One region of the Variovorax sp. YR750 genome, then DNA from elsewhere that is predicted to be linked to it. Evidence: predicted binding sites of a transcription regulator. Region 1 holds the regulator's gene; the other holds the start of a gene.
The links. The regulator NrdR, encoded in region 1, represses ribonucleotide reductase genes. The targets are predictions, from matches to a motif close to CACNANATNTNGTG.
Positions count from the first base shown of each region.

Region 2: BMY35_RS08480 (ribonucleoside-diphosphate reductase subunit alpha) is a predicted target of NrdR. The motif match lies at 2,891-2,904, and genes of this name have one in related genera.

Region 1 covers NZ_FOBJ01000009.1:248,704-264,427, reverse strand. The annotation lists gene BMY35_RS20135 (ExbD/TolR family protein) at 1-255, opposite strand, end outside; gene tolQ (protein TolQ) at 271-993, opposite strand; gene ybgC (tol-pal system-associated acyl-CoA thioesterase) at 990-1,448, opposite strand; gene BMY35_RS20120 (pyridoxal phosphate-dependent aminotransferase) at 1,445-2,641, opposite strand; gene nusB (transcription antitermination factor NusB) at 2,730-3,284, opposite strand; gene ribH (6,7-dimethyl-8-ribityllumazine synthase) at 3,281-3,742, opposite strand; gene ribBA (bifunctional 3,4-dihydroxy-2-butanone-4-phosphate synthase/GTP cyclohydrolase II) at 3,749-4,906, opposite strand; gene BMY35_RS20100 (riboflavin synthase) at 4,903-5,559, opposite strand; gene ribD (bifunctional diaminohydroxyphosphoribosylaminopyrimidine deaminase/5-amino-6-(5-phosphoribosylamino)uracil reductase RibD) at 5,604-6,725, opposite strand; gene BMY35_RS20090 (GspH/FimT family pseudopilin) at 6,921-7,421, shown strand; gene pilV (type IV pilus modification protein PilV) at 7,421-7,963, shown strand; gene BMY35_RS20080 (PilW family protein) at 7,960-8,787, shown strand; gene BMY35_RS20075 (pilus assembly PilX family protein) at 8,826-9,476, shown strand; gene BMY35_RS20070 (pilus assembly protein) at 9,530-12,898, shown strand; gene BMY35_RS20065 (type IV pilin protein) at 12,909-13,370, shown strand; gene nrdR (transcriptional regulator NrdR) at 13,411-13,854, opposite strand; gene glyA (serine hydroxymethyltransferase) at 13,888-15,132, opposite strand; ZMP/ZTP riboswitch at 15,174-15,299, opposite strand; gene BMY35_RS20050 (lytic transglycosylase domain-containing protein) at 15,343-15,724, opposite strand, start outside.
Region 2 covers NZ_FOBJ01000003.1:427,892-443,615, forward strand. The annotation lists gene BMY35_RS08465 (two-component system sensor histidine kinase NtrB) at 1-466, shown strand, start outside; gene BMY35_RS08470 (sigma-54-dependent transcriptional regulator) at 471-2,045, shown strand; gene ampD (1,6-anhydro-N-acetylmuramyl-L-alanine amidase AmpD) at 2,032-2,637, shown strand; gene BMY35_RS08480 (ribonucleoside-diphosphate reductase subunit alpha) at 2,987-5,905, shown strand; gene BMY35_RS08485 (ribonucleotide-diphosphate reductase subunit beta) at 6,099-7,349, shown strand; gene BMY35_RS08490 (histone H1-like DNA-binding protein) at 7,546-8,055, shown strand; gene BMY35_RS08495 (carbohydrate kinase family protein) at 8,161-9,063, opposite strand; gene BMY35_RS08500 (zinc-ribbon and DUF3426 domain-containing protein) at 9,128-10,576, opposite strand; gene prmA (50S ribosomal protein L11 methyltransferase) at 10,662-11,552, opposite strand; gene accC (acetyl-CoA carboxylase biotin carboxylase subunit) at 11,568-12,917, opposite strand; gene accB (acetyl-CoA carboxylase biotin carboxyl carrier protein) at 12,920-13,393, opposite strand; gene BMY35_RS08520 (TlpA family protein disulfide reductase) at 13,494-14,042, opposite strand; gene BMY35_RS08525 (hypothetical protein) at 14,043-14,639, opposite strand; gene mpl (UDP-N-acetylmuramate:L-alanyl-gamma-D-glutamyl-meso-diaminopimelate ligase) at 14,751-15,724, shown strand, end outside.

The DNA of each region.
Region 1 (15,724 bases):
CGAGGTGCCGCCCGTGCCGGTGGACGGGTCCTTCTTGATCTGCACTTCGTCTTCGCTCTTGATGACGATCTCGATGGGCTTGTCGGGCTGCTTGCTGGCGCGGTCGACCGAGGGCAGGTTGATCACGCTCGGCGTGATGAGCGGCGCGGTGACCATGAAGATGATCAGCAGCACCAGCATCACGTCGATGAACGGGACCATGTTGATCTCGTTGATCGTCCGGCGGCCGCGGCCCCGGGATGAAACGGCGGGCATGCGCTGCGCCTCCGTTCAGCGGTTGGCCGGAGCCACCGAGGAGCCCGCGCCGCCGGCGGCCGGGTTGGCCGACAGGTTGCGCTGCAGGATGTTGGAGAACTCCTCGATGTACGTTTCGAGGGCGATGGCGATCTTGTCGATCTCGCGGGCGAAGCGGTTGTAGCCCACGACCGCCGGGATGGCGGCGAAGAGGCCGATGGCGGTAGCCACCAGCGCCTCGGCGATGCCGGGGGCCACGGTGGCCAGAGTCACCTGCGCCAGGGCGGCCAGGCCGGTGAAGGCGTGCATGATGCCCCACACGGTGCCGAAGAGGCCCACGTACGGAGAGACGGAGCCGACGGTGGCGAGGAAGGAAAGGTTCTGCTCGGCCGCATCGAGTTCGCGCTGGAAGCTCGCGCGCATCGCGCGGCGGGCGCCGTCGAGCAGCGTGCCGGCGTCGGTGACGTGGCGCTCGCGCAGCTTCTGGTACTCGCGCATGCCGGAGGCGAAGATGCGCTCCATGGGGCCGGCGAACTTGGCGTTCTGCGCGGCGGAGGCGAACAGCTCGTTGAGGCTGGTGCCCGACCAGAACTCGCGTTCGAAGTCGTCGTTGAGGGCCCGCATGCGCCGCAGCGCGAAGTACTTGCGGATGATCGCGGCCCAGCTTGCGATCGAGACGATCACGAGCAGCAGCACGACCAGTTGCACCACGAAGCTCGCATGGAGCAGGAGATTGATGATGGAAAGGTCTTGGTTCATGGCTTGAAAGGTTGAGTCATGGAGCCGCTGTAGCGCTCGAGGGTTCCCGTCACCTGTTTCGGGATGCGTGCGGGCCGCAGTGTGGCCGCGTCCACCCATCCGATGCGGATCGTGCCTTCGCACAGCAGGACGGGTTCGGAGGCCCCCGTTCGCTCCTGCTCTGTTTTCGATAGCACGCGCTGTCCGATTATCAGTGACGCGGTGCCCAGTTGTTGAAGATCGGCCGTAACGAGCAGTTCGTCGTCCAGTCGCGAGGGTCGATGGTATTTGAGCTGCGTCTCGCTCACCACGAACTGGCCGCCGGTTTCCTCGCGCAGCTTGCGCTGCTCCACGCCCAGGGAGCGCAGCCACTCGGTGCGGCCGCGCTCCATGAACTTCAGGTAGTTGGCGTAGAACACGATGCCGCCGGCGTCGGTGTCTTCCCAGTAGACGCGGATCGGGAACGCGTAGCTCATCGGGCCCGGTTCTCTGCCATCGCCCGCAGGCGTTCGATGGACTCCTGGAGATGCGCCATCGAGCTGGCAGTGGAGAAGCGCACGAACTTCGCGGTCTCGGCGGTGCCGAAGTCGCGACCGGGCGTGACGGCGACGTGGGCGCGCTTCATCGTCTCGAAGGCGAAGTCCCAGCTGCCCGAGATGCCCAGCTTCTCGGCGAAGGACGTGCAGTCGGCCCAGGCGTAGAACGCCCCGTCGGGCACCACGGGCACTTTCAGGCCCAGCGCGTTCAGCTGCGGAATGAACCAGTCGCGGCGCGCCTTGAACTCGGCGCGGCGGCGTTCGTACTCGGCGATGCTCTCGTCCTCGAAGCAGGCCAGCGCGGCGTACTGCGACACCGTGCTCGCGCAGATGAAGAGGTTCTGCGCCAGGCGCTCGACGACCGGCACCAGCACTTCGGGCACCACCAGCCAGCCGAGGCGCCAGCCGGTCATGTTGAAGTACTTGCTGAAGCTGTTGATGCTGATGACGTTCTCGTCGATGGCCAGCGCGGTCTGACCGAAGGTATCGTCGTAGGAGAGGCCGAGGTAGATCTCGTCGATCAGCGTGATGCCGCCGCGCTTGGACACCACCTCGTGGATGCGGCGCAGCTCGTCGGGCGCGATGGAGGTGCCTGTCGGATTCGAGGGCGATGCCAGCAGCACGCCGCGCGTCTTGTCCGTCCAGGCGGCCTCGACCTTGGCGGCCGTGAGCTGGAAGCGTTCCTCGGCCGTGGTCGGCAGCAGCACCGCCTTGCCTTCGGCAGCGCTCACGAAGTGGCGGTTGCACGGATAGCTCGGGTCGGGCATCAGGATCTCGTCGCCCGATTCGATCAGCGCGAGACAGGCCAGCTGCAGTGCGGCCGAGGCGCCGGCGGTGACGACGATGCGGCGGGCCGGCACGTCGACGTTGAAGCGCTGCCGATACCAGGCGCTGATGCGTTCGCGCAGGTGGTCGAGGCCGGTGGCCTGCGTGTACTGCGTGGCGCCGGCTCGCACCGCGCGGGCGGCGGCTTCCTGCACCAAGGGCGGGGCGGTGAAGTCGGGCTCGCCGATGTTAAGGAAGATCATCGGCCGGTCGGTGTGGGCGACCTCGCGGGCCAGCACGCCGGCGGCCTTGGCCACTTCCATCACATAGAAGGGCTCGATGCGCTGTGCGCGCGTGGAAATTCTCATCGCACCCCCAGGCTGCGGCGCTGCGCGCCTTCGCCAACCCCCTCGCAAGCGAGGGGGCGAGCGCCTTCGGGCGGCCGTGCGGCGCTCCTCATGCTCGCGCTTTCCCCGAAGCGCGATCTGCTTCCACTTCGAGCGGACGCAACTGCGGCGCCAGCCCGTTAAGCACCGCGTTCACGTACTTGTGTCCATCGGTGCCGCCGAACTCTTTGGCGAGTTCGATGCACTCGTTGAGCACCACGCGCCAGGGCACGTCGGGGCAGTTCTGGAATTCGTACACGCCGATCCACATCACGGCGTGCTCGATGGGCGAGATCTCCTCGAACTTGCGGTCGAGCAGCGGGCGGATCAGCGCGTCGAGCTGTTCAGCGCCTTCGATGGAGCCGTGCAGCAGCGCGTCGTAGTGCAGCGCGTCGGCCTTGTGGAAGCCCGCGAGGTCGCGCGTGAAGTGGTCGATGTCGGTCGGATCGTTGCGGCCCACCAGGTGCTGGTAGAGCGCCTGCAGCGCGAATTCGCGCGCACGGGTGCGGTTCGACTTGGCCGCAGCCTTGCGCACGCCGGTGCTGGTGAGGCCCACGCGCGACTGCTTGGGCTTTTCGCCGGCGGCCTTCAGGGCCTTGAGGGACTTGGAGCGGTCTTCGGTCATGAAAGGGTGGCCAGCAGTTGCGCCATCTCGACAGCCACGCGGGCAGCGTCGCGGCCCTTGTCGGTCTGGCGGGCGACGGCCTGTTCGAGGTTTTCGGTGGTGAGGATCGCGTTGGCGATGGGCAGGCGGTAGTCGAGCGCAACGCGGCTCACGCTCGCGCCCGATTCGTTGGCCACGAGTTCGAAGTGGTAGGTTTCGCCGCGGATGATGCAGCCCAGCGCCACGAGCGCGTGGTAGCCGCCGCGCTCGGCGAGCGCCTGCAGCGCCACGGGCACTTCGAGCGCGCCCGGCACCTGCAGGTGGTGGATGTCGCTGGCGGCCACGCCCAGCGCCTCGAGCTCCGAGAGACAGGCCGAGGCCAGCGCGTCGGTGATGTCGGCGTTGAAGCGCGCCTGCACGATGCCGATGCGCAGGCCCTTTCCGTTGAGCGGCGTCTCGCCCTTGTTTGAACCTTGCATGGTCGTTCAGTCTTTCGTGAGATAGCCGGCGATTTCCAGGCCGTAGCCCGCCGCCATGCTCGGCATGCGACGCGGCGTGCCGAGCAGATTCATCTTGTGCACACCGCATTCGCGCAGGATCTGCGCGCCGATGCCGTAGCTGCGAAGGTCCATGCGGCCGCGCTCGGGTGCCTGCGCGGGGCGCGCGGTGCCGTCGAACTGCGCGAGCAACTCTCCGGCGGTTTCACCACAGTTCAGCAGCACGGCCACGCCCTTGCCCTCGTTCGCGATGTGCGAGAGGCTGGCGTCCAGGCTCCAGGAGTGCAGCGAGCGGTTGATTTCGAGCGCGTCGAGCACCGACAGCGGCTCGTGCACGCGCACCGACACGGTCTCTTCGGGCGTCCACTTGCCGCGCACCAGCGCGAGGTGCACGCCGTGGCTGGGCTTGTCGAGGAAGGCGTGGGCGGTGAAGGTGCCCCAGGCGGTCTGGATCTCGCGGCAGCCGACCTTCTCGACCAGCGATTCGACACGGCTGCGGTGCTCGATGAGGGCGGCGATGGTGCCGATCTTGATGCCGTGCTCGGCCGCGAAGATCTGCAGGTCGGGCAGGCGGGCCATGGTGCCGTCTTCGTTCATCACCTCGCAGATCACCGAGGCGGGCGAGCAGCCGGCCATGGCGGCGAGGTCGCAGCCGGCTTCGGTATGGCCGGCGCGCATCAGCACGCCGCCGTCCACCGCCTGCAGCGGGAAGATGTGGCCGGGCTGGACCAGGTCGGCGGCCACGGCGTTGGGCGCCACGGCGGCCTGCACGGTGCGCGCGCGGTCGGCGGCCGAAATGCCGGTGGTCACGCCCTCGGCCGCCTCGATGGAGACGGTGAAGGCGGTCGAATGCTTGGCGCCGTTGCGCTGGACCATCGGCGGCAGCTGCAGCCGCTCGCACATCTCGCGCGAGAGCGTGAGGCAGATCAGGCCGCGTGCGTGGCGGGCCATGAAGTTGATGGCCTCGGGCGTGATGTGGTCGGCCGCGATGACGATGTCGCCTTCGTTCTCGCGGTCTTCCTCGTCGACGAGGATCACCATGCGGCCGGCGGCGAGCTCGGCCACGATCTCTTCGACCGAGGAGATCGGGGCTGGAGCGCGCGCGGCGCGGGAAGCGGCGCCGATCGGCGTGACGGAGGCGTTCATTTGGAGATGTCCTTGGATGGAGTCGGTGTGAGCACGCCCGCCTGAAGCATGCGCTCCACGTAGCGCGCCACGGTGTCGATTTCGAGATTGACCTTCGAGCCGGCCTTCAGGCTGCCCAGGGATGTGTTCTCGACGGTGTGCGGGATCAGGTTGATGCTGATCTCGGCGCCGTCGGCGATGTCCTTGACGCTGTTGACCGTGAGGCTCACGCCGTTGATGGTGATCGAGCCCTTGTAGGCGAGGAAGCGGGCCAGGGCGACGGGTGCGACCACGCGCAACTCCCAGCTTTCGCCGACCGGCTCGAACCGGCTGACGCTGCCGATGCCGTCCACGTGGCCCGAAACGATGTGGCCGCCGAGGCGGTCGCTCGCGCGCAAGGCCTTCTCGAGGTTGATGCGGCTGCCTTCGTCGGTCAGGCCGGCGGTCTTGTCGAGCGATTCGGCCGAAATGTCGATGGTGAACTGCTGGCGCTCGGGAGCGAGCGTGGTGACGGTCATGCACGCGCCGTTGAGCGCGATGCTGTCGCCGAGACCGACGTCGTCGAGGTAGCCGGCGGGCACCTCGATGCTGAGTCTCTTGCCATGGGAGGAGGTGGTGCCGAGGTCGTGGATGGCGGCGATGCGCCCCACGCCGGTGATGATTCCGGTGAACATCCGCGCATTTTCGCAGAGAACGAAGGGGCTTCGCGGCGGGCGGGCTAGAAGGCGTCCCTTCCGGCCACCCTGGCCACGATCCGCAGGTCGGGGCCGACCTCCCCGAGGCTGCGGAATTCCAGAGGCAATGCGCCCACCAATTCGGTCAATGGCCCGCCGGCGTGGATGCCGGAGGCGATGTCCAGCCCGTCGCCGATCAATTTCGGCGCCAGATAAACCAGCAGCTCGTCGACAAGGCCTTCGCGAAGCAGGGAGCCATTGAGCTTGTGCCCGGACTCGACGTGCAATTCGTTGACTTCGCGGCGGGCGAGATCCTTCAGCATCGCCGCCAGGTCGACCTTGCCCTGCGCATTGGGCAGGCAGGTGACGGTGGCGCCTCGCGCCTCGAGGGCGGCGGCTTTTTGTTCATTCTGTACCGCGGCGTAGATCCAGACCTCGCGGCCCGGCATGAAGAGCTTCGCGCCCGGAGGCGTCTGAAGCTGGCTGTCGACCACCACCAAGCGCGGCTGTCGCGTGGTCTGCACAAGGCGCACGTCGAGCCTGGGATCGTCTTCGATCACCGTGCCCACGCCGGTCAGCACCGCGCTGGCGCGGGCCCGCCAGGCGTGGCCGTCGGCGCGTGCCGGCTCGGACGTGATCCACTGGCTCACGCCGTTGCGCAGGCCGGTCTTGCCGTCGAGCGAGGCCGCGACCTTGAGCCGCACCCACGGCGTCTTGCGGACCATGCGGCTGAAGAAACCGAGGTTGAGTTCCCGCGCTTCATCGGCGCCCGGCCCGACCTCGACTTCGACGCCGGCGGCGCGCAGCCGCCCGAAACCCTGACCCGCGACCAGCGGATTGGGGTCGGCCATCGCCGCCACGACCTTGCCCACGCCGGCCGCGACCAGCGCATCGCAGCACGGGCCGGTGCGGCCATGGTGCGAGCAGGGCTCCAGCGTGACCCAGGCAGTTGCACCGGCAACCGAATTGCCCCGTGCCGCCGCGTCGCGCAGCGCCATGACCTCCGCGTGCGGGCCGCCGACCTGCTGAGTGTGGCCCTGGCCGATCACCGTGCCGTCGGGAGCGACCAGCACGCAGCCGACGCGTGGATTCGGATCGGTTTCCGGGCCGGCCTGGCGCGCGAGATTCAGCGCCTGAATCATGAAATTCGGATTTTCTTTTGTCATTCTTTTGTTAAATCAAATTCGCTGCAAATGTGAATTCGGAATCGATCGAAAACAACTCGCCTTCGATCTATTTGTTTTGACCGTTTGTCGTGCGAATTCAATTTGGCGGGAAATTGCATAAATAGAATTCGCGGCCATTTCAATCAGGGAGAAACGCCAGTCCGGCACGTGGTGCAAGGCGACAGGCGGCACGACATGGAAAACAAGGGATTCTGCGCGCCTGAGCGGGGCTTCACGCTCGTCGAGATGATGGTCGTCATAGTACTGATGACCGTGCTGTTGGCGATGGCGCTGCCCAGCTTCACCGGCCTCGTCGAACGGTATCGGGTCGAGGGCATGGCCAACGCGCTGGTCGCGAGCGTGAGCCAGGCGCGAGCCGAGGCGGCCCGGCGCGGGACGACCGTGACCATCCAGCAGCGCGCGGAGTGCCGGGGCCGGGACTGGAGCTGCGGCTGGGACACGCTGGTTGCAAGCGGAAGCACCAGCGAAACCCTCAAGCGGCAGGACCCCGACGGTCGGGTCGCGATCGAGAAGAACACGGGCGGCGCCATGTCGTTCGACGCGATGGGCTATTCGACAGGCGCGACCAGCTTCGGCTTTCGCCCGTCGGACAGCGACAGCTCGCCCAATGCCGTCGCGGTGTGCCTGTCGCTCGGCGGGCGCGTCAAGCTGGTGAAGGGGGGCGGATCGTGCTGATGCCGGGCGCTTCCACCCGCCGGCCGGGCGGCGCGCAGGCGGGCTTCTCGATGATCGAGGCCCTGGTGGCGCTTCTCGTGCTCTCGCTAGGACTGCTGGCACTGGCCGGCTTCCAGATCCGCGTGCTGACCGACAGCGTCGGCGCGAGCAACCAGAACATCGCCATGCAACTGGCCGGCGACATGGCCGACCGCATCAGGGCCAATCCCGTAGCCGGTGCCTCAACGGCCAGCCCCTACGTGGCCGACTGGTCGCCTGCGGATGAGGACGAGCCGAAGCCCTCGTGCGTGAGCGCCGGTGCCAGCTGCAATGCCGCCGAGCTTGCGGCGCACGACCTGTGGAGCTGGAAGCACGCGGTGGCGGCTGCGCTGCCCGGCGGTCTGGCCGACGTGCAGGGCAGGGCGGCAGCCGGCGGCATGCTGTTCATGCACATTGCCTGGGACGAACCGGCGGTGCTCAATCCGATCGCCCCCGCCCCCGGTTGGCAGTGCCCCACGGGCAAGGCCTGTCTCGAAGTCTCCGTCGCGGTGCCGCAGCCATGAGCCGCAAGTCGATCGCGCCCGCGTCGCGGCAGGCGGGCTTCACGCTGGTCGAGTTCCTGGTCGCGTTGATCATCGGCATGCTCGTCGTGCTGGCCGCCATCGCGACCATGCTCGGCACGCGCAGTACCGCCATGACGGGCGACGACGTCAATGCGCTCAACCAGTCGTCGGCCCTGGCGTTCAGACTGCTGGGGCAGCAGATCCGGCAGGCCGGATACATCCCCATCGATGCCACCGAGCCGCTGTACTACTTCAGCGTCAGCCCCGGCAAGGGCACCAATCTCACGGGCGAGCCGGCCTTCTTCGCGATCCGGGGCGTGGAGTCTCCCGGCGGTGCGGAGAACGACAGGCTCAAGCTCGGCTACGCGCCGAACCCCGACTACTTCAAGGACTGCCTGGGGCAGGAGCCCGGGCGTGCATCGGGCGGCGGGTACGACGCAGCCGACCCTGCCGCGTCGGGCAATGCGAGGCTGATCACCAGCGAGTTCTCGGTGGACAACAAGGGCGTGCTCAGGTGCCGCGGCAGCGGCAATGCGACGCCGCAGCCGGTCATCGACGGCGTCGAGCGTTTCGACGTGATGTATGGCGTCAATGCGAAGGCCGGGAGCCAGCAGGTGGTGCGCTACGTGACGGCCGACGACGTCGCGGACTTCAACAGCGTTCGCACGGTGCGCATCTGTCTTCAGCTCGTCGGTACCTCGAAGAGCAACCCCGGCGGCAGCCATACCGACTGCAACGGGGAGTCGCGCACAGGCAGCGACGGCAGGCTGCGGCGCGTCTACACGGCGGTGTTCTCGCTGCGCAACGACCTGGGGGCGCTATGAGATCGAGATCGCTCCGCGGTCCTGCTGGCGAGCGCCCGGTGCAGCACGGCTTTTCGCTCTTCATCGTGATGATCATGCTGCTGCTCGCGGCGCTGCTGGTGATCGGCGGCGCGCGAACGGCCCAGTTGCTCGAATCGGTGGCGGGCAATCAGCGCGAATACCAGCGCGCCTTCGAGGCGGCCGAAGCCGCACTGCTGGATGCGGAGCGCGACATCCGGCAGCTGGCCTTCGATTCCGCGAGCAAGACCTATGTGGCGTGCGCGGCGCTTGCCGCATCGCGCTGCCGCAAGGCTGAAGACGGCCGCGTCTTCCCCGACCGCGACACCGGCTGGGTGACCGCCTACATGAACGACGGGGCCGACAGCTGTGCGCGAGGCATCTGCTACTTCTCCGCGCTCGATTCGGTGGCGGCCGCCTCCGGCAGCGAGGCCTACCGGTTCTGGACCCGCGATGCGTACAGGGACGGGCACGCGTCCTATGGGCAGTTCACCGGAGCCCCCGATGCAGGCAGCCCGGCGCTGATCGGTGCCAGGTACTGGATCGAGGTGATCGACCGAAGGAACAGCAAATACCCGCTCTACCGGATCACCGCGGTCGCGACCGGCGCGCGCTCGCCGAGCCTGACGGGCGGCACGCGGGTCGAACTGCAGGCGTCCTTCGACCCGGACCCGGTCAGAGGGGTGAATTGAGCATGGCGGGAGGGATACATATGAGCATCACCGGAATTTCGAAGAGGACCGCCGTGTGCGGACTTGTTTTGGCACAGTCCATCGGCTGCGCCGCGCCGTATCCACTGGCGCAGGTGCCGCGCAACACCGCGGTCAAGGAGCCGGCGCCCAACGTGATCGTGTCGGTCGACAACTCGGGCAGCATGGATTTTTCATCGCGTGCATCCGATGGAAATAGCTCGGTCGCCGGAATCCCCTCTCGAATGGAAGCGCTGAAGGCCGCCTTGAGAGAGAACTTCGCGGAGGCCAACATTCCCAACGACCGGATCCGCCTTGCCTGGCAGGCGATGAACGTCGACAGCCGCAACAGCAACGACAACAACTGTGTCGGCTTCTTCGGGGACACCTCGCCAGGCCGCTACCGGGCGGGCAAATGCCGTATCGGAGGCGGCAGCAATGCGAACCTGATGCGTTCGCTGGACGGCGCGCATCGCGCCAATTTCATGGCCTGGGTCGATTTGCTGGTTCCTTACGGCGGAACGCCCCTGCACGCCATGATGACCCGCGCCGGCGAATACATGAAGACCACCGGCAGGTACAGCCCGTATTCGGACGATCCGGGAGTGGAGGGGGCCGCGACGTCGGGTTGCCGCAGGTCCTTCCACATATTCATGACGGATGGCGACTACAACCTCTTCGGATTCAACCAGGATCCCAATGAACTCAACATGCCGGCCATCGGCAACGAGGACGGGACGCGCCGCGTCCTGCCCGACTCCGTGGCCTATGTGCCGCGCGCGCCCTACAAGGACAACGTTGGCGCCGTCCACGATGTTGCCAACTGGAGCAAGGATGCGTGGTGGGGCAACTGGACGCCCAAGACCGAATACCGCCCAACCCTGGCCGACATGGCCTTCCATTACTGGGCCAGCGACCTGCAGCCGGGTATTCCGAACAATATTCGGAAGATCGTTGCCGAGGTCGGCACCGTGGCGGTCGGTTCGGAGGCAGTCCCCGAGTACTGGAATCCGAAGAACGATCCGGCCGGCTGGCAGCACCTGACGACCTACACCATCGGATTCGGCGCTGCCTCTTCGTGGGCGGGCGTTCCCGTAATTTCGTCGGGGGCTGCACAGCCCACCTACAGCGGCGACTATGCGCGGTTGGTCGACGGCACGGTCGCATGGGCGGACCCGTTGGCGAGCACGCTGGGGATGCAAGCCTGGAATACTTTCAACGGTGGCAGCGGGTACTACCAGGAGAAATCTTCCAACGCCGCCGCCGTGCGCATGGACCTGTGGCACGCCGCGCTCAACAGCCGCGGCACCTTCACGCCGGCCTCGAACGCCCGGGCGCTCGACAGCGCCTTCAAATCGATCCTCGGACAGATCATGACCGACACGCGCCTTCCGCTGACCTCCATCGCCGCCAGCGGCTCCAGGGTGTCGACAGGCACGACCGTCTACCAGGCCGGCTACGACTCCGCAGACTGGTCGGGCACGCTCACCGCCACGAGGTTCGGCGCCGACGGCAGGCTGGCATCCTCGTCCGTCTGGTCTGCGCGCGATCTGCTCGACGCGCGCATGGCGACGCCGGGAGCGCACGGCAGCGATCGCAAGGTGCTCAGCTTTTCGGGCACGACCGCGGCAACGGCCACCCGTGCCGCGACCAGCGGCTCCGGCGTGCCGTTCCGATGGAGCCGCTTGAGCAACGCGCAAAAGGATGCGCTCAAGGGCAGCACCGACACCGACACGGCAAGCACGGCGCTGGGTCAGGGCGTGCTCGACTTCGTTCGCGGCGACCGCAGCAACGAGGGCACCGGCCTGGGATTGCGCAAGCGCGCTCACGTGCTCGGCGACATCGTGGGCTCCGGCGTCTGGTACGCCGGAAAGCCCAGGAGCGGCTTCACCAACGACGCCTACGCCAGGTTCGCAGCGAGCGTTGCCCGTGCGCCGATGGTCTACGTCGGCGCCAACGACGGCATGCTGCACGCCTTCAACGCGTCGACCGGCAGGGAAGAGTTCGCCTATGTGCCCGAAGGCCTCTTCGGCACGGCCGAAGCGCCGGGGCTCAAGCGGCTCAGCGAGGGCGCCTACTCGCACAGGTACTACGTCGACGGCAGCGCCTTCGTGGCGGACATCTACATGGGCAGCAGCGGGGCGACAACCGCCGCCAGGGTCACGGACGCCGAGAAGGCGGCGCAGTGGAGGTCCCTGCTCGTGGGCACGCTGGGAGCGGGCGGCAAGGGCTACTTCGTGCTCGATGTCACCAGGCCCGAAAACATCGAGGAGAGCCAGGCGGCCAGGGTGGCGCTGATCGACACGACCGCGCTTGTCGACGAGGACCTTGGCCATCAGTTCCAGCAACCCGCGCTCGATTCCTTCTCCGGGCGAGCGCTGCAGGTGGCGCCGCTGAACAACGAGCGCAAGGCCGTGATCCTGGGCAACGGCTACAACAGCAAGAGCGAGAAGGCCGTGCTGTGGATCCAGTATCTCGACGGCGACAAGGCGATCCTGAAGATTCCTGCGCCCGCCATGCAGAGGGTCGGTACCGGCAATGGCCTGTCCGCGCCGCGCCCGGTGGATCGTGACGGCGACGGCAAGGTCGATCTCGTCTACGCCGGAGACCTGCTCGGCAACCTCTGGAAATTCGACCTGAGCAACTCCGACAGCCGCAAGTGGAAAGCCACCATGGGCCCGGTCGCCCCGAAACGTTCGACCGCTGCCGCATCCAGCCTCGACAACAAGCCGCTGTTCGCGGCCGGAGCCGCGCAGCCGATCACGGCGGCGCCGGTGGTCGTCGGGCATCCGCGTGGCGGCTACATGGTGGTTTTCGGCACCGGGCGGCTGTTCGCCTCCAGCGACGAAGGCTCGACCGCCGACCAGTACCTGTACGGCATCTGGGACCCGGCCAACGGAAACACCGGCACCGCGACGTTGACCGACCTCGTGGCGCAGACCATCGGCGCCACTCCTGTCGAGGAAGCCGATGTCGCATTGCGCACCGTCTCCCGCAGAGGCGTGAGCTACACCGGCTCCGACGCCAGGCGCGGCTGGCACCTGAAGCTGCCGACGGCAGGGGAGCGCATCGTCTATCCCGGTGACGTGCTGGGTAGTGGTGTCGGGCTGTTCTCGACCACCATTCCCGGCTCGAGCAGCAATTCGATCGATTGCACTGCCGGCACGGGCGACGACGGCTGGTCGCTGGTGGTCGACTTCTTCAGCGGCTCGGCCCCCGAGGGCATCGCCTACACCAGCTCCGGAGCGGTGGGGGCCTATCTGGGTTTCCGGAATCGCTCGGGCAGGGACGACATCGTCTTCGAGCCGCAGGACCGCGAAAAAGGCAAGGACGTGATCTGCAATGCCGCCGGCGACTGCAAGACGCCGAAGCGGCCGGACATCGTGCGCCGCTTCGGCTGGCGCAGCCTGATCTCGACGAACTGAAGGCCGAACCATGAAAAAGCACCCAAGGCCACAGGCTGGCAAGCGGACGTACTCGCGCGGCTTCACCCTGATCGAACTCATGGTCGTGGTGGTCGTGATCGGCATCCTCGCCGCCATCGCCTATCCGAGCTACACGCGTTATGTGCTGCGGGCCAAGCGGGCCGACGCGAAGCAGCAACTACTGCAGGCTGCGCAATGGACCGAGCGCTACCTGACTGCCAATGGCGGATATCCGCCCGCCAGCGTCGCGCTGCCGGCGGGGCTGAGCCGGTCGCCGTCGTCAGGCTCGGCCAGCTATGTCATCAGCTACGGCACGAGGACCGCGACCGCCTACACCCTGCGAGCCGTGCCGCAAGGAGCGTCGAGCGGCGATGAATGCGGAACGCTCACGGTGAACCAGCAGGGCGTCAAGCTGGCGGCCGGCCACGTCAGCGCCTCGGATGCGCTGGTGCAGCTCTGCTGGAACCGCTGAACGCGGGCAGGAAGATGAAGGGTGAGGGGGAGGGCGCGGCTCAGATGTCGCGCAGCAGCTGCCTGAACTCGTCCACGTCCTCGAAGCTGCGGTAGACCGAGGCGAAGCGCACGTAGGCGACCTTGTCGAGCTTCTTGAGTTCGCGCATGACGAGTTCGCCGACCTTCGTCGAGTCGATTTCGCGCAGGCCGCTGGCCAGCAGCTTCTGCTCGATGCGCAGCAGGGCGTTGTCGATCTGCTCGATGCTCACGGGGCGCTTGCGCAGCGCCAGCATCATGGAGGCACGCACCTTGGTCGAGTCGAAGTCGGCGCGGCTGCCATCCTTCTTCACGACCACGGGAAAGTTGACGTCGGGCCGCTCGTAGGTGGTGAAGCGCTTGTCGCAGGCGCTGCACTGGCGGCGCCTGCGGACGAAGTCGGCGTCTTCCGAAACGCGGGTCTCGACGACCTGCGTTTCAAGATGGCCGCAAAAGGGGCATTTCATGCGGCCACGTCTTCTTCTACTGTCTGGAAAGAATCAGCGGTAGACAGGGAAGCGGCTCGTCAGGGCGTGAACCTTGGCGCGCACGGCTTCGATGTTCGCCGCGTCGCGCGGGTTCTCGAGCACGTCGGCAACCAGGTTCGCGGTGATGCGGGCCTCTTCGTCCTTGAAGCCGCGGGTGGTCATGGCGGGGGTGCCGATACGCACGCCGCTGGTGACCATCGGCTTTTCCGGGTCGTTGGGGATCGCGTTCTTGTTGATCGTCATGTGGGCGCTGCCCAGCACGGCTTCGGCTTCCTTGCCGGTGATGCCCTTGGCGCGCAGGTCGACCAGCATCACGTGGCTTTCGGTACGTCCGCTCACGATGCGCAGGCCGCGCTGCGTGAGGGTCTCCGCCACGATCTGGGCGTTCTTGACCACCTGCTGCTGGTAGGTCTTGAACTCGGGCGACATCGCTTCCTTGAAGGCGACGGCCTTGGCGGCGATCACGTGCATCAGCGGGCCGCCTTGCAGGCCCGGGAAGATCGCGCTGTTGATGGCCTTCTCGTGCTGCGACTTCATCAGGATGATGCCGCCGCGCGGGCCGCGCAGGCTCTTGTGGGTGGTGGAGGTGACCACGTCGGCATGCGGCACAGGGTTGGGGTACACGCCCGCGGCCACGAGGCCGGCGTAGTGTGCGATGTCGACCATGAAGATCGCGCCGACGTCCTTGGCCACCTTGGCGAAGCGCTCGAAATCGATGCGCAGCGAGTAGGCCGATGCGCCCGCGATGATCAGCTTGGGCATGTGCTCATGCGCCTTGCGCTCCATCGCGTCGTAGTCGATCTCTTCCTTCTCGTTCAGGCCGTAGCTCACGACGTTGAACCACTTGCCGCTCATGTTCAGCGGCATGCCGTGGGTCAGGTGGCCGCCTTCGGCAAGGCTCATGCCCATGATGGTGTCGCCGGGCTTCAGGAAGGCAAGCATCACGGCCTCGTTGGCCGAGGCGCCGCAGTGCGGCTGCACGTTGGCGGCGTCGGCGCCGAAGATCTGCTTGATGCGGTCGATGGCCAGCTGCTCGGCCACGTCGACGTGCTCGCAGCCGCCGTAGTAGCGCTTGCCCGGATAGCCTTCGGCGTACTTGTTGGTGAGCTGCGAGCCCTGGGCTGCCATGACGGCCGGCGAGGCGTAGTTCTCGCTGGCGATCAGCTCGATGTGGTGTTCCTGGCGCGCGTTTTCGGCTTGAATCGCAGCCCAGATTTCGGGATCGGTCTGTTCGACCAGGATATTGCGTTGGTACATGGCAGTCCTTTGAAGACGAGGTCCTTGTTCTTCAACCAAACAAGGGCTGCCCAGGCGAACGGCTGAACGCCTGTTGTGGCCAGGCGGCACGCTTCCCAGTGGTATTCCACGTCAGCGCGTGGCACCTTGTTCGGGTGCTGCGCCTATCGCCAGTCGCGTACCGGCCGAGTGTAGCTCAGGAGCCCACACCCAGACCGCAATGTTCCTTCTTCAGGAAACGGAAGAAAGCAGGGCCACCTTGGCCGGCTCGGAGCCTTCCTCGCGCTTGGCCGGAGGCACCGCCACGGGGATGGGCTGCGGGCGCACGGTCGGCGGCGTGACCGTCGACGGCGCGCGGCCGTTGGCCACCTGCAGCAGGCGCTCGTGCTCGGCCATCACCTTGGCGGCATAGCCGCCGTCGTCCTCGAGGTTGGCCGCGCCCACGTAGTAGCGCAGGCCGCCTTCGAGGGAGCCGGCGCGCGCGATGCATTCCTGCAGCACCTTCACGCCGACGCGCATGTTGGTCACGGGGTCGAACGCGGTGAGCGTGCCGCCCGCGCTCTCGTACTTGTCGCCGTGCACGCGGGTCATGACCTGCATCAGGCCCTGCGCG
Region 2 (15,724 bases), on a different contig from region 1:
GCTCGACCCGGCCGTGCAGGTGCTGGCCGAGGAATGGGTGCGCCAGACCCAGCGCAAGGGCGTGCTGGTGTCGCTCGACGCGCCCAACTGCGACGTGCGCTTCGACGCCGAGCACCTGCGCCGCCTGATCGTGAACCTGCTGGACAACGCCTCGCGCTACGCCAGCACGCGCGAGGGCGCGATCCAGGTGCTGACCGCGCAGCAGCGAAGCGGCAGCAGCCGCCCGAGCCTGATGGTGTGGAGCGACGGCGCGCCGCTGGAGCCGGCGGTGCAGCGGCACCTGTTCGAGCCCTTCTTTTCTTCCGAGAGCCGCTCCAGCGGGCTCGGCCTGTTCCTCTGCCGCGAACTGTGCCGGCGGCACGGCGCCACCATCGGCTACGAGCGGCGCGCGCTGGTGCCGGGCGGGCCCGAGGGCAACGAATTCTTCGTCAGCTTCGCCGCCAGCGAAAACCGGCTGACACAATAGCGCCGTGAGCACCCCGACCTCCTCTTCCACCCAGCGACCGGCGCAGATCCTGGTCATCGACGACGAGCCCGACCTGCGCACGCTCTACGAGCTGACGCTGCTGCGCGAGGGCTATCGCGTCGAGGCGGCGGGCAGCGTGTCCGAAGCCTGGCAGCACCTGGAGGCCGGCCGCTTCGACGCGGTGATCACCGACATGCGGCTGCCCGACGGGCAGGGCATGGAGATCATCCACCGCATCCAGAAGGACCAGCGCAGCGAGCGCTGCGTGGTGATGACGGCCTACGGCTCGGCCGAGAACGCGGTCGAGGCGCTGAAGGCCGGCGCCTTCGACTACCTCACGAAGCCGGTCGACCTGAAGCAGTTCCGCGCGGTCGTGGCCTCCGCAGTGCAGGCGCGGACGGCGCCGCAGCCGGTGGTCAAGCCCGCGCAGGCGGCGCCTGCGAACACCGGCAACGCGGCAAGCGAGGCAGCGCCGGTCACTTCCGGCACCGGCATCGCCGCGCTCGACCGCCTCGTGGGCGAATCGGAGCCGATGCGGCTCGTCAAGTCGCGCATCGCCAAGGTGGCACGCGGCATGGCACCGGTGCTGGTGCGCGGCGAATCAGGCACCGGCAAGGAACTGGTTGCGCGCGCGGTGCATGCCTGCAGCCAGCGCAGCGAAGGCCCCTTCGTCGCGGTGAACTGCGGCGCGATTCCCGAGAACCTGCTCGAGGCCGAGTTCTTCGGCGCGAAGAAGGGCTCCTACACCGGCTCGTCGCAGGACCGCGACGGCTACTTCCAGGCCGCGCGCGGCGGCACGCTCTTTCTCGACGAGATCGGCGACCTGCCGCTGGCCATGCAGTCGAAGCTGCTGCGCGCGATCCAGGAGCGCAGCGTGCGCTCGATCGGCTCGACTCAGGAAGACGCCGTCGACGTGCGCATCGTCAGCGCCACTCATAAAGACCTGCACTCCGAAGTGCAGGCCGGCCGCTTCCGCCAGGATCTTTTCTACCGCCTCAACGTGATCGAGATCGCGGTGCCCGCGCTGCGCGACCGCCGCGAGGACCTGCCCGCGCTGTGCAACGCGCTGCTCTCTCGCATCGCGCAGGACGGCGGGCTGCCGGTGCCACACCTGTCGGACGACCTGCTGCGCCGCCTCGCGCAGCATCCGCTGAACGGCAACGTGCGCGAACTCGAGAACCTGCTGCACCGCGCGGTGGCGCTGAACGACGGCGACGAGCTGCACCTCGACCTGATGGGTGGCTTCACGGCCGCGGCCGAAGCAGCGGCATCCGCGCCGGCTCCGCTCTCTCCCGCTGCCGACGCGCCCGTCGTCCCCGCGGCTGCGCTGCCGATCGCCGCACCGGTCGCGCCTGCGAAGGTCGCGCCCCCGCCGCTGCCCTCCGACCTGCAGGCCTACCTCGACCAGCAGGAGCGCGAGATCCTCGTGCGCGCGCTGCACGAGAGCGGCTTCAATCGCACAGCGGCCGCCGCGCGGCTCGGCATGAGCCTGCGCCAGATCCGCTACCGCATCGCGCGGCTGGGCATCACCACGCCCAACGGTGACGACGGCGCGAGCAGCAGCCATGCCGACGACTGAAGAAGCCCGAGCCGAAGACGGACTCTGGCAGGCCGGCTGGTACCGCTTCGCGAAGGCCCTGCCCTCGCCCAACTTCGGGCCCCGGCCGCAAGGCGCGCAGATCGACCTCATCGTGCTGCACTCGATCAGCCTGCCGCCCGGCGAATACGGCGGCGACGCGGTGCAGCGGCTCTTCACCAACCGGCTCGACTGGGATGCGCATCCCTATTTCCAGTCGATCCGCGGGCTGGAGGTTTCGTCGCATTTCTACGTGCGGCGCAACGGCGAGCTCTGGCAGTTCGTGAGCTGCGACGACCGCGCGTGGCATGCCGGCGTGTCGTCGTGGCGCGGCCGCGGCAACTGCAACGACGACTCCATCGGCATCGAGCTCGAGGGCCTCGAAGGCCAGCTCTTCGAGGAGCCGCAATACGAGACGCTCGCGAGCCTGTGCGCCGCCATCGCACAGCGATTTCCGGTCGCCCACGTCGCCGGGCACGAGCACATCGCGCCGGGCCGCAAGCAAGACCCGGGCGCGGGCTTCGACTGGCGTCTGCTGCGCGAACAACTGGGCTGGAATCCACAGATGTTCCCTGAGCAGGTCAGGCAGCTCTAATTTTTTCAATCGCGCGACGCCTCGCGATGCGCCGTTCCCGCGGCGCAACAATGCGAAAATCGCAAACGCGCGATGCAGCAACCATGCGCCCTGCAGGCCCAAATCGGCCTGCAAGCCACGCCCCATGCGGGTTGCGTGACCATAGGCCAGTATTCACGCGGCATCTTCGCCCGTGGCCTATTGCGGAAGTAATACCGGCAATCCGTGTATCCATTGGAAAACGCTACATCTAGTGGGTTGTATGCCCCCTGCACCCTAGATATAGTGTCCTCCGTCCGGTCCCGTACACCGGTGCGGCGCTGGAACAGGTGCCGCCATCCAACAAGAATTGCCAACCGAGAGGAAGCGAATGCAAACAGCCCTGAACCCCCAATCGACCCCGCGTGCCGTTCCCTCGACGCCACCGCAACAGCAGCGAGACACTGCTGGCTCTCCCTCCGGCCAGAACCTGGCCCACTACCAGATCATCCGCCGCAACGGCGCCGTCGTTCCCTTCGAGCCGAACAAGATCGCCATCGCGATGATGAAGGCCTTCCTGGCCGTGCACGGCACCCAGGGCGCGGCCTCGGCCAGCGTGCGCGAGACGGTCGACACGCTCACGCAGGGCGTGATCCGCGCGCTGGTGCGTTCGCGTCCGGGCGGCGGCACCTTCCACATCGAGGACGTGCAGGACCAGGTCGAGCTCGGCCTGATGCGCGGCGGCCATCATGAGATCGCCCGCGCCTACGTGCTGTACCGCGAGCGCCGCACCCAGGAGCGCTCGAAGCAGGGCGAGCAGGAAGTGCCGGCCGCGCCCGCGCTGCACGTGCTGGACAACGGCGAGCTGGTCGCTCTCGACCTGAACGAGCTCAAGGGCCTGATCGAATCCGCCTGCACGGGCCTGGGCGACAGCATCACGGCCGCGCCCATCGTCGCCGAGACGATGCGCAACCTGTACGACGGCGTGCCGCTCGACGAGGTCTACAAGGCCTCCATCCTCGCTGCCCGCACGCTGATCGAGAAGGACCCCGACTACACCTTCGCCACCGCGCGCCTGCTGCTGCACACGATCTTCAAGGAGATCATCGGCCGCGAAGTGCTGCCCGCCGACCGCGCCACCGCCTACGCCGACTACTTCCCGCAGTTCATCAAGAAGGGCGTGGACAACGACCTGCTCGACGAGAAGCTGCTGCAGTACGACCTGGCCCGCCTGGGCGCGGCCCTGAAGCCCGAGCGCGACAACCAGTTCGACTACCTCGGCCTGCAGACCCTGTACGACCGCTACTTCCTGCACGTGCGCAAGACCCGCATCGAGCTGCCGCAGGCCTTCTTCATGCGCGTGGCCATGGGCCTGTCGCTCAATGAGATCGACCGCGAAGCGCGCGCCATCGAGTTCTACGAAGTGCTGTCGTCGTTCGACTTCATGTCGAGCACGCCGACGCTGTTCAACGCCGGCACGCTGCGCTCGCAGCTGTCGAGCTGCTACCTGACGACCGTGCCCGACGACCTGGACGGCATCTACGAGTCGATCAAGGAAAACGCGCTGCTGTCGAAGTTCGCCGGCGGCCTGGGCAACGACTGGACCCGCGTTCGCGCGCTGGGCAGCCACATCAAGGGCACGAACGGCGAATCGCAGGGCGTGGTGCCGTTCCTGAAGGTGGTGAACGACACGGCCGTGGCCGTGAACCAGGGCGGCAAGCGCAAGGGCGCCGTCTGCACGTACCTCGAAACCTGGCACCTCGACATCGAGGAGTTCCTGGAGCTGCGCAAGAACACCGGCGACGACCGCCGCCGCACGCACGACATGAACACCGCCAACTGGATCCCCGACCTGTTCATGCGCCGCGTGATGGAAAAGGGCACCTGGACGCTGTTCTCGCCTTCGAACGTGCCTGACCTGCACGACCTGTTCGGCGCCGACTTCGAAAAGGCCTACGTCGCCTACGAAGAGAAGGCTGCCCGCGGCGAGATCAAGCCGAGCCGCACCATCCAGGCGACCGACCTGTGGCGCAAGATGCTCACGATGCTGTTCGAGACCGGCCACCCCTGGATCACGTTCAAGGACGCCTGCAACGTGCGCTCGCCGCAGCAGCACGCCGGCGTGGTGCACTCGTCGAACCTCTGCACCGAGATCACGCTGAACACCAGCGACACCGAAACCGCCGTGTGCAACCTGGGCTCGGTGAACCTGCTGCAGCACCTGAAGGACGGCAAGGTCGACCAGGAGAAGCTGAAGAAGACCGTGTCGACCGCGATGCGCATGCTCGACAACGTGATCGACATCAACTACTACGCCGTGAAGAAGGCGCGCGACTCGAACCTGCGCCACCGTCCGGTCGGCCTGGGCCTGATGGGCTTCCAGGACGCGCTGTACGAGCTGCGCATTCCCTACGCCTCGCAGGAAGCCGTGCAGTTCGCCGACGAGTCGATGGAAGCCATCTGCTACCACGCCTACTGGGCATCGACCGAGCTGGCCAAGGAACGCGGCAAGTACTCGAGCTACAAGGGCTCGCTGTGGGACAAGGGCATCCTGCCGATCGACTCGCTCGATCTGCTGGAAAAGGAACGCGGCGGCTACGTCGAGGTCGACCGCTCGGCCACCCTCGACTGGGACGCGCTGCGCTCGAAGATCAAGGCCGACGGCATGCGCAATTCGAACTGCGTGGCCATCGCCCCGACCGCGACCATCTCGAACATCATCGGCGTGGACGCCTCGATCGAGCCCTGCTTCGGCAACCTCTCGGTCAAGTCGAACCTGTCGGGCGAATTCACCGTGATCAACCACTACCTGGTGCGCGACCTGAAGCGCCTGGGCCTGTGGGACGACGTGATGGTGATGGACCTGAAGCACTTCGATGGCTCGCTGCGCCCCATCGACCGCGTGCCGCAGGACGTGAAGGCGCTCTACGCCACCGCGTTCGAGATCGAGACCACCTGGCTGGTGGAAGCCGCCGCGCGTCGCCAGAAGTGGATCGACCAGGCGCAGTCGCTGAACATCTACATGGCCGGCGCATCGGGCAAGAAGCTCGACGACACCTACAAGCTCGCATGGCTGCGCGGCCTGAAGACCACCTACTACCTGCGCACGCAGAGCGCGACGCACGCCGAGAAGTCGACGGTGCAGTCGGGCCGCCTCAACGCGGTGTCGTCGGGCAGCGGCGACGCACCCTCGGGCATGAGCGCACTCGAAGCAGCAGCGGCTGCAGCGAAGGCTCAGATGAGCGCGATTCCCGCTACCGACATCGCGTTCTGCGGCGTGGACGATCCGACCTGCGAAGCGTGCCAATAAACGCGTCGATGCTCGCGACAGTCAGTCAGTGAGGTGCATGCGAAAAATCGCGCGACGTTCATTCAATGAAGCCATCGACTGACATCGCGCGATGCATGCGAGCAACATAACAACCACATAAATGGCGTGCGATGTGAACGGGCACTTTGCAACTCACATCGTTACTCCGATAATTTGAGCATTGGATTTTTCTATGTTGACCTGGGACGAAGAAGTCAAGCCCTCCTTACCAAAGGATATGCAACAAGGTTTGCAGCACCACAACGCATCGACCAGCGGCTTGCCCGCAGGCCGTTCGGTGGACGCTCCGACTTCGTCGATCGCGCAACCCGCACTCCGCACATTCAGCACGCTCGATGACGGCGCTGCAGTGCGCCCGGTTGCAGCGGCAGCAGCAACGCCTGCCGCCACCACCACCCAATCCACCCAGCGCGTCAAGGCTTCCGACAAGCGCATCATCAACGGCCAGACCGACGTCAACCAGCTGGTGCCGTTCAAGTACAAGTGGGCGTGGGAGAAGTACCTCGCCACCTGCGCCAACCACTGGATGCCGCAGGAAGTGAACATGACGCGCGACATCGCGCTGTGGAAAGATCCGAACGGCCTGAGCGAAGACGAGCGCCGCATCGTCAAGCGCAACCTCGGCTTCTTCGTGACCGCCGACTCGCTGGCCGCCAACAACATCGTGCTGGGCACCTACCGCCACATCACGGCCCCCGAATGCCGCCAGTTCCTGCTGCGCCAGGCCTTCGAGGAAGCGATCCACACGCACGCGTACCAGTACATCGTCGAGTCGCTCGGCCTGGACGAGAGCGAGATCTTCAACGCCTACAACGAAGTGCCGTCGATCCGCGAGAAGGACCAGTTCCTGATCCCGTTCATCGACGCCATCAGCGACCCCAACTTCAAGACCGGCACGCCCGAGGCCGACCAGAAGCTGCTCAAGTCGCTCATCGTGTTCGCCTGCCTGATGGAAGGCCTCTTCTTCTACGTCGGCTTCACGCAGATCCTCGCGCTGGGCCGCCAGAACAAGATGACCGGCGCCGCCGAGCAGTACCAGTACATCCTGCGCGACGAGTCGATGCACTGCAATTTCGGCATCGACCTGATCAACCAGCTCAAGCTCGAGAACCCCGGCCTCTGGACGGCAGAGTTCAAGGCGGAGATCAAGGCGCTCTTCCTGCGCGCCGTCGAGCTCGAATACAAATACGCCGAAGACACCATGCCCCGTGGCGTGCTCGGCATGAACGCCTCCATGTTCAAGGGCTACCTGCGCTACATCGCCAACCGGCGTGCACAGCAGATCGGCCTCGAAACGCTCTTCCCGAACGAAGAAAATCCGTTCCCGTGGATGAGCGAAATGATTGACCTGAAGAAAGAGCGCAATTTCTTCGAAACCCGCGTGATCGAATACCAGTCGGGTGGCGCGCTCTCCTGGGATTGAATCTTTCGACAAGAATTAATGAATTCAAGAATTGCCCTTGCCACCGATCGCGCCGAAGAGCGCGGCATGGACGAGGGCTCAGGTGTTCATGGTGCTGGAGCAAAGATTCCAACACCATGAATCGCTTCACGTTACCCAACGTGCGTGGAGTGCTTCAATAGGTTGATTTTTTCAACTTGATCAAGGAGAAATAGAAATGGCAACTGCAAAGAAAGCTCCGGCTAAGAAAGCCGCTGCAAAGAAGGCTCCGGCAAAGAAGGCCGTGGCCGCCAAGAAGGCTCCTGCCAAGAAGGTAGCCGCCAAGAAGGCACCGGCCAAGAAGGTCGCTGCCAAGAAGGCTCCTGCCAAGAAGGTAGCAGCGAAGAAGGCAGCACCGGCCAAGAAGGCCGCTGCCAAGAAGGCTCCGGCGAAGAAGGCCGTAGCGAAGAAGGCGCCTGCGAAGAAGGCTGCTGCCAAGAAGGCCCCGGCGAAGAAGGCCGCTGCCAAGAAGGCGCCTGCGAAGAAGGCTGCTGCCAAGAAGGCCCCTGCCAAAAAGGCTGCGGCCAAGAAAGCCGCGAAAAAGCCTGCTGCCAAGAAGCCTGCTGCGAAGAAGGCTCCCAAGGCCGCTGCCCCTGCCAAGGCTGCCGCCGTAGCGCCTGCCCCTGCGGCGCAAACGACGCTGAATCCCCAGGCAGCCTGGCCGTTCCCCACGGCCAGCAAGCCCTGAGCTTCTCAGCGGCCTTGAAGGCAAAAAGCCCGGCACCTCACGGTGCCGGGCTTTTTTTATTCCCTCATCGCCCCAGCCTCGCCGGGACGCTGGTGGAAAGAAGTATCAGAGACCCAGCGCCTTGCGATCGATCTCGTAGTTCTGCGGGCCACGCTGCGCGATCTTGATCGCACCCACCTTGTTGCCCAGCGCCGCGCATTGCGCGAGCGACCAACCCTTTTCCAGCCCGAAGAGCAGCGCGCCGCGCCATGCGTCGCCGCAGCCCGTGGGCTCGACGACCTCGGTGGCCACCACGCCCGGCACGTGCTCGCGCTTGCCGTTCGTCCACACTTCGCAGCCCTCGGCCGCCAGCGTGACCACCAGGCCGCGCACGCGCTTCGAGATCTCGGCCAGGCTCCAGCCGGTGCGCTGCGACAGCATCTTGCCTTCGTAGTCGTTCACCACCACCCAGCTCGCGAGCTCGACGAAATGGCGCAGCGCCTCGCCGTCGAACATCGGCAGGCCCTGGCCCGGATCGAACACGAAGGGAATGCCGGCGGCGGCGAACTGCTCCGCGTGCTGCAGCATGGCGTCGCGGCCATCGGGCGCGATGATGCCGAGCTTGATGTCGTCGCGCGCCGCCACCTTGGTGATGTGCGCCTGCTGCATCGCGCCGGGGTGGAAGGCGGTGATCTGGTTGTTGTCGACGTCGCTCATGATCATCGCCTGCGCGGTGAAGGTGTCGTCGAGCTGGCGCACGAACTCCGTGCTGATGCCCAGCGAGCGCATGCGCTCGAGGTACGTGGCGCCGTCGCTGCCGAGCGTGGCCATGGGTAGCGCGGCGCCGCCCAGCGCATTGAGGCTGTATGCGATGTTGCCCGCGCAGCCGCCGAAGTCACGGCGTAGCGTCGGCACCAGGAAAGACACATTGAGGATGTGCAGCTGGTCCGGAAGGATCTGGTCGGCGAACCGGCCCTCGAAAGTCATGATGGTGTCGAATGCGAGGGAACCGCAAATCACTGCTGCCATGGTTAGCCGTTGGTTGTGTTGAGTGGATGAAAACGAGAGGGACGCATGCGTGCACGCGCCCCGCTCAGGGATAGAAAGCCTCGACGCGATAACCCGCGACAGGCGGTAGTGCCGCCGCTTCGGAGGCAGACAGGGAGAGAGGCAGCGAGGCAGCGCGATCGGCGCGCGCAGCCAGCACCGCCGGGGCACCGTAGTCCGCCGGCATCAGCACGCGACGCACCACGGCGCGCTCCTGCGTGTCGAGCAGCGAGAGTTCGACGGCCGGCATCGCAAGCGGCACGGTGGCGCCGTTGCGCAGGGTGAAGCTCAGGCGGTAGTCGTTGCCGCCGCTCTTCTCGCGCGCGAAGGCCGCGCCTTCGATCACGATGTCGCCGATCTGGCGCAGCGCGCCGAGTTCGCAGCCCGTGTACTGGCACAGCGCCGCCAGCGCGGGCCGCAGGTTGGGCTGGCGCGCGACGATGCCGTCGCGCTCGTGGTGGATGATCTGCAGGACGAGCAGCAACGCGGCAAGCACCACCAGCAGGACCAGCACGACGCGCACGCCCTTGCGTTGCCAGAAGCCCGTCGGCTTTTCCGCGGAATCGTCTTCGTCGGCAAAGGGATGCCCCACTGGCAGTTCGAAATCCGAAGCGCGCGCATTCAGCTCGGGCTCGCTCTCCGCCTGCACCACGATGGCCGGAGCCTGCGCAGCAACGCGCTCCTCGCGCGCCTTGGCGCTCGCGATCTTGGCCGACTTGGCGCGTGCACGGCGCAACGCCTTCTGCATCTGTACCTGGTCGTGCTCTTTCTCCTGCTGCTCGCGTGCCCTCTCCCGCTCCGCATCTTCGCCTTCGTCGCTGGCACGCTCGATCAGCGTGCGCATCGTCGTCGCCTTGGCGCGCGAAGCGACAGGCAGCGGCGGAGCCGGGGGTGGCGGTGCAGGAGGCGGCGCCGCGAGATTCAGGTCGATGTTCGGGAACGGCGGCAGCGTGCTCGGCGGCGGCCTCCAGGCAGGCTCGCTGACATCGAGGTCGGACCACGGCTCGTCGGCGGCGATGCCGTGCTCGGGCAGGGTCAGCGAGAACGCAGGCAGCGGTGCGGACGGTGGCGGTGGCGGGCGGTCTTGCGCCGGGGGCGACACGACCGCCGGGGCCGGCGCGAGCACCAGGGCATCCGGCGGCAGCAGATCCTCTTCCTCACGGGACCGATGCTGATGCTCGGGCTCGTCGTCGAAGAAATCCGCGTCCTCGGTCGTCGACGCAGCGGGTGCCGGCTCTTTCTCTTCGATCGGGGGCTCAGGCAGAGACGCGGGTGGCGCGGACTCAGGGGCAGGCTGCTGCTCGACCAGTCCCGGCATGTAGCCGCTGCCCTGCACCGGTGCCGGCGAACCGTCGCCCGTCTCGTGCAGGTCGAGCGTGGCATCGAACACATTGCTGCAGCGGCCGCAGCGCACCCAGCCATCCGAGATGCGAAGCTGGTCTCGCACCACCTTGAAGGTGGTGGTGCAGGCGGGGCAGCGCGTGACAAGGCTCATGACCGGGCGATTGTAGGGTTGCGCCCTCGCCGCGGGAGGGCTGCAAGGCGACGCAAAAAGCCGGCCAGCCGCGCGCAGCGGCCGCTCAGCAGCGAGCGGTCATGAGGATCCAGCCGTCCTCGGCGTCGCTGACTTCGAGCGTGGCGTACGGCGCGTAGGCCTCTTTCAGCTCCTCGGCCTGGCGCTCGAGGATGCCGGCCATGACGAGCGATCCGCCCGCCTTCACGTGGCTGCGCAGCAGGGGCGCGAGCACCTTGAGCGGCGTGGCCAGGATGTTGGCGAGCACGATGTCGTATTCGCCCTTGGCGGCTTCGGGCAGCCCGGCCTTCAGCTTCACGCCGTTGGCCTCGGCATTGAGCACGGTCGAGGAAACCGCCGCCTCGTCGATGTCGACGGCGTCGATGTCCGTCGAACCGAACTTCGCCGCGCCGATCGCCAGGATGCCGGAGCCGCAGCCGTAGTCGAGCACGCGCAGGTTGGCCAGCGCGCCCTCGCCCTGGGTCGCGATCCAGCGCAGGCACATGCGCGTGGTGGGATGCGTGCCGGTGCCGAAAGCCAGGCCCGGATCGAGCCGGATCACCTGCTTCGCCTGCCCGGGCGGCTCATGCCACGTCGGCACGATCCAGAACTCTGGAGTGACCTCGACGGGCGCGAACTGCGACTGCGTCAGGCGCACCCAGTCCTGCTCGGGCACCGGCGCGATGCCGAGCACCTCGCAGCCTTCGAAGAAATCCTGCAGCGCGAGCACGGACGAGGCTTCCTTCGCCTGGGCTTCGTCGGGAAACAGAGCGATCACGCGCGAGCGCTGCCAGCCCTCTTTCGGCGGCGGCATGCCCGGCTCGCCGAACAGCGCCTGCTCGGCGTCGGTCTGCGCGTCGGCGTCTTCCACCGACACGCTCAATGCATCGAGTGCATCGAGCGCCTCGCACAGCGTATCGACCCGGTCTTCCGGCGCCATCAGGCGGAGTTCAAACATCGCGATATTCCAGGCTCAGCGCTTGTGCGCAGCCAGCCACTCTTCGAGGTAGTGGATATTGGTGCCGCCGCTCATGAACTTGGCGTCGACCATCAACTCGCGGTGCAGCGGGATGTTGGTCTGGATGCCTTCGATCACCGTCTCGTTCAGCGCTGTGCGCATGCGGGCCATGGCCTGCTCGCGCGTGTCGCCGTACACGATGATCTTGCCGATCATCGAATCGTAGTTCGGCGGCACGAAGTAGTTGGTGTACGCGTGGGAGTCGACGCGAACGCCCGGGCCGCCCGGCGGATGCCACATGGTGATGCGGCCCGGCGAGGGGGTGAACTTCCAGGCGTCTTCCGCGTTGATGCGGCACTCGATGGCGTGGCCGTGCATCTGGATCTGGCGCTGCGTGAACGGCAGCTTCTCGCCGGCGGCGACCATGATCTGCGTCTTGACGATGTCGATGCCGGTGGTGAACTCGGTCACCGGGTGCTCCACCTGCACGCGCGTGTTCATCTCGATGAAGTAGAACTCGCCGTTTTCGTAGAGGAACTCGAAGGTGCCGGCGCCGCGGTAGCCGATCTTCTTGCAGGCCGCGGCGCAACGCTCGCCGATCTTCTCGATCAGCTTGCGCGGGATGCCGGGCGCAGGCGATTCCTCGATCACCTTCTGGTGGCGGCGCTGCATGGAGCAGTCGCGCTCGCCGAGGTAGACCGCGTTCTTGTGCTTGTCGGCAAGCACCTGGATCTCGATGTGGCGCGGGTTCTGGAGGAACTTCTCCATGTACACGGCCGGATTGTTGAAGGCCGCCTGGGCCTCCGCCTTGGTCATCTGGATCGCGTTGACCAGCGCAGCCTCGGTGTGCACCACGCGCATGCCGCGACCACCGCCGCCGCCTGCCGCCTTGATGATGACGGGGTAGCCGATGGCGCGCGCGATGCGCTTGTTGGTGGCCGCGTCGTCCGAGAGCTCACCCTCCGAGCCGGGCACGCAGGGCACGCCGGCCTTGATCATCGCCTGCTTGGCTGACACCTTGTCGCCCATCGTGCGGATGTTGTCGGGCGTCGGGCCGATGAACTGGAAGCCGCTTTGCTCCACGCGCTCGGCGAAGTTGGCGTTCTCGCTCAGGAAGCCGTAACCGGGGTGGATCGCCTCGGCGTCCGTCACCTCGGCCGCCGAGATGATCGCCGGCATGTTGAGGTAGCTCTGCGACGAGGGGGCCGGGCCGATGCACACGGCCTCTTCGGCGAGCTTGATGTACTTGGCGTCGCGGTCAGCCTCGGAATAGACCATCACGGCCTTGATGCCGAGCTCGCTGCAGGCGCGCTGAATCCGGAGGGCGATTTCCCCCCGGTTTGCAACCAGGATCTTCTTGAACATGCTTACTCGATGATGAACAGCGGCTGTCCGTATTCGACCGCCTGGCCGTTTTCGCCGAGGATCTGGGTGATGGTGCCGGACTTGTCGGCCTCGATTTCGTTGAGGATCTTCATCGCCTCGATGATGCAGAGCGTGTCGCCCTCGTTGACCTTGCTGCCGACCTCGACGAACGCCGGGGCGCCCGGGCTCGACGAACGGTAGAAGGTGCCGACCATCGGCGACTTCACGGCATGGCCGGCCGGCGCGGCCTCGGCCGCCGGAGCGCTGGCCACGGCTGCAGCCGCCGGAGCGCCGGCAGTCGCGACGGGCGCCGCCGCGGTGGCCTGGGGAGCGGCCAGGGTCTGCACATACTGCACCGGAGCAGCACCGCCGCCCTTGACGATGCGAACCTTGCCTTCGGTTTCCGTGATTTCCAGTTCGGAAATATTCGATTCGGACACCAGATCGATCAGTGTCTTGAGTTTGCGCAGATCCATGAGACTCCAGTGCCGGCTGTGCCGGTCTTCAGGGCATAACTTGTTCGAAAATCGGTGATTTTCGGCGTTCGGCGTCTAACGCCAGCGTAAGCGACTGATTCTAACCATGAACCAGTTCACGCCGCCAAGTGTCCAGGTCGGTCGTCTCGAGCTTGCCCATTTTACGGGCGGCCACGGAGCCGTTCGCATTCAGGACCAGCGTGAAGGGCAATCCGCCACCCGTATTGCCCAGGTTCTTGACCAGCTCGGTGCCCTGCAGGCCAGCCAGGCCGGTCGGGTAGCTGACCGGCGTACGCTGCAGGAATTTGCGTACGGCGCTGGGCTGATCGATGGCCAATCCGACCACTTGCCATCCATTCGCGCCATTTTGGCGGAAGAAGGCGTCGATCATCGGCATTTCCTCGACGCATGGCGGGCACCAGGTCGCCCAGAAGTTCAGCAGCAGCGGCTTGCCGCGCAGGCTGGACAGGACGAGGCTACCGCCCTCCGGACGCTCGAAGCTCTGGGCCCAGAAGGCCGCGTCGAGCATCTCGCCCCCGCCCGCGCTGCCACCGCGCTCCTTCCACCAGGCGCCGCCGACCCCGGCGGCCGCGGCCACAGCCGCCACGCCGGCATAGAGCATGCCGCGTCGGGTGGGCGAAGAAGTCATTCACTTGTCCTTTTCTCGTTCAATCAGTCGGCGCAGTGCGGGCAGGTCGCCGCGCGGCACGCGCCCCTGCGCGTCGGGCTTCAGGGCCCCGCGAAGGTCGTCGAGGTCGTACACCAGCAGATGCACGCCGATTTCCTCGCCGAGCGCCCGGCTCGATGCATGCACGCTCAGGGCCTCGACCTGCTCGCCATGAAAGCCGGTCACCATGCGCGGCTCGTAGTCCACATGGTGATCGATCAGCGCTATCTCGGCCGATTTGGAATCATCGCAGAACAACTGAATATAAATGTCCGACAGGCGGGTGGCCGTTCCGTGCCACACGGCACCACCCACATGAGGGCGGAAGGCCGCCATGCGCTCCATCCATTCGAGCGCGAGCAGGCGCAATGCATGCAATTCCTGCGGCTGGGTGTCGGCACAGAAAAGCTCGATGTACTCGCGGACCTCGGCCTCGACCTCGTCGTTGTTCGGCAGCGCGGTGCGCGTCGGAAGCCCCAGGTCGCGCAGGGCCCGGCGCTTGGCCGGCCCGTACTCGAGCCCCTCCTCGACGACGAGGCGGGCTGCTGCGGCGGCGATTTCGCGCTTGGACGTGTCCATCGGGGCATTTTGCCCGCAGTAGGCGCCCCTCACATGAACATCAGTACGAAGCCCGGGACAAGCGCGCGAGCGAGCCAAGGGTGCCGCACATCGCTTCCCTAGAATCGACCGATGCACATTCATATCCTCAGTATCTGCGGCACTTTCATGGGCGGCGTGGCCGCCCTGGCTCGCGAAGCCGGCCACCGGGTCACGGGCTGCGACGCCGGCGTGTACCCCCCGATGAGCGACCAGCTGCGCGCCCTCGGCATCGACCTGATCGAAGGCTTCGGCGCCGATCAGCTCTCGCTCGCGCCCGACATCTTCGTGGTCGGCAACGTGGTGTCGCGTGCCCGGCTGCCCGACGGGAGCCCAAAGTTCCCGCTGATGGAAGCCATCCTCGACGCCGGCAAGCCCTACACCAGCGGCCCGCAGTGGCTGGCCGAACATGTGCTGCTGGGCCGCCATGTCCTGGCGGTGGCCGGAACGCACGGCAAGACGACCACCACCTCGATGCTGGCCTGGATCCTCGAAAAAGGAGGCAAGGCCCCCGGCTTCCTGGTGGGCGGCGTGCCGCTGGACTTCGGCGTCTCGGCCCGGCTGGGCGACGGCCCCGCCTTCGTGATCGAGGCCGACGAGTACGACACGGCCTTCTTCGACAAACGCAGCAAGTTCGTTCACTACCGACCGCGCACCGCCGTGCTGAACAACCTCGAGTTCGATCACGCGGACATCTTCGACGATCTGGCCGCCATCGAGCGCCAGTTCCATCACTTGGTGCGCACCGTGCCGGGCACGGGTCGGCTGGTGGTGAATGCCACCGAGGAAAGCCTGCAGCGCGTGCTGGCCCGGGGCTGCTGGAGCGAACTCGCGCGCTTCGGCGCCAAGGGCGAATGGCAGGCCAGCGGCACGCACGACGCCTTCGACGTGCTGCTGCGCGGCGAGACAGTCGGCCGGGTCGAATGGGAACTCTCCGGCCTGCACAACCAGATGAACGCGCTGGCCGCCATCGCCGCGGCCGAGCATGTGGGCGTTGCGCCGGCCGATGCCGCCCGTGCGCTCGGCAGCTTCCGCAACGTGCGCCGCCGCATGGAACTGCGCGGCAC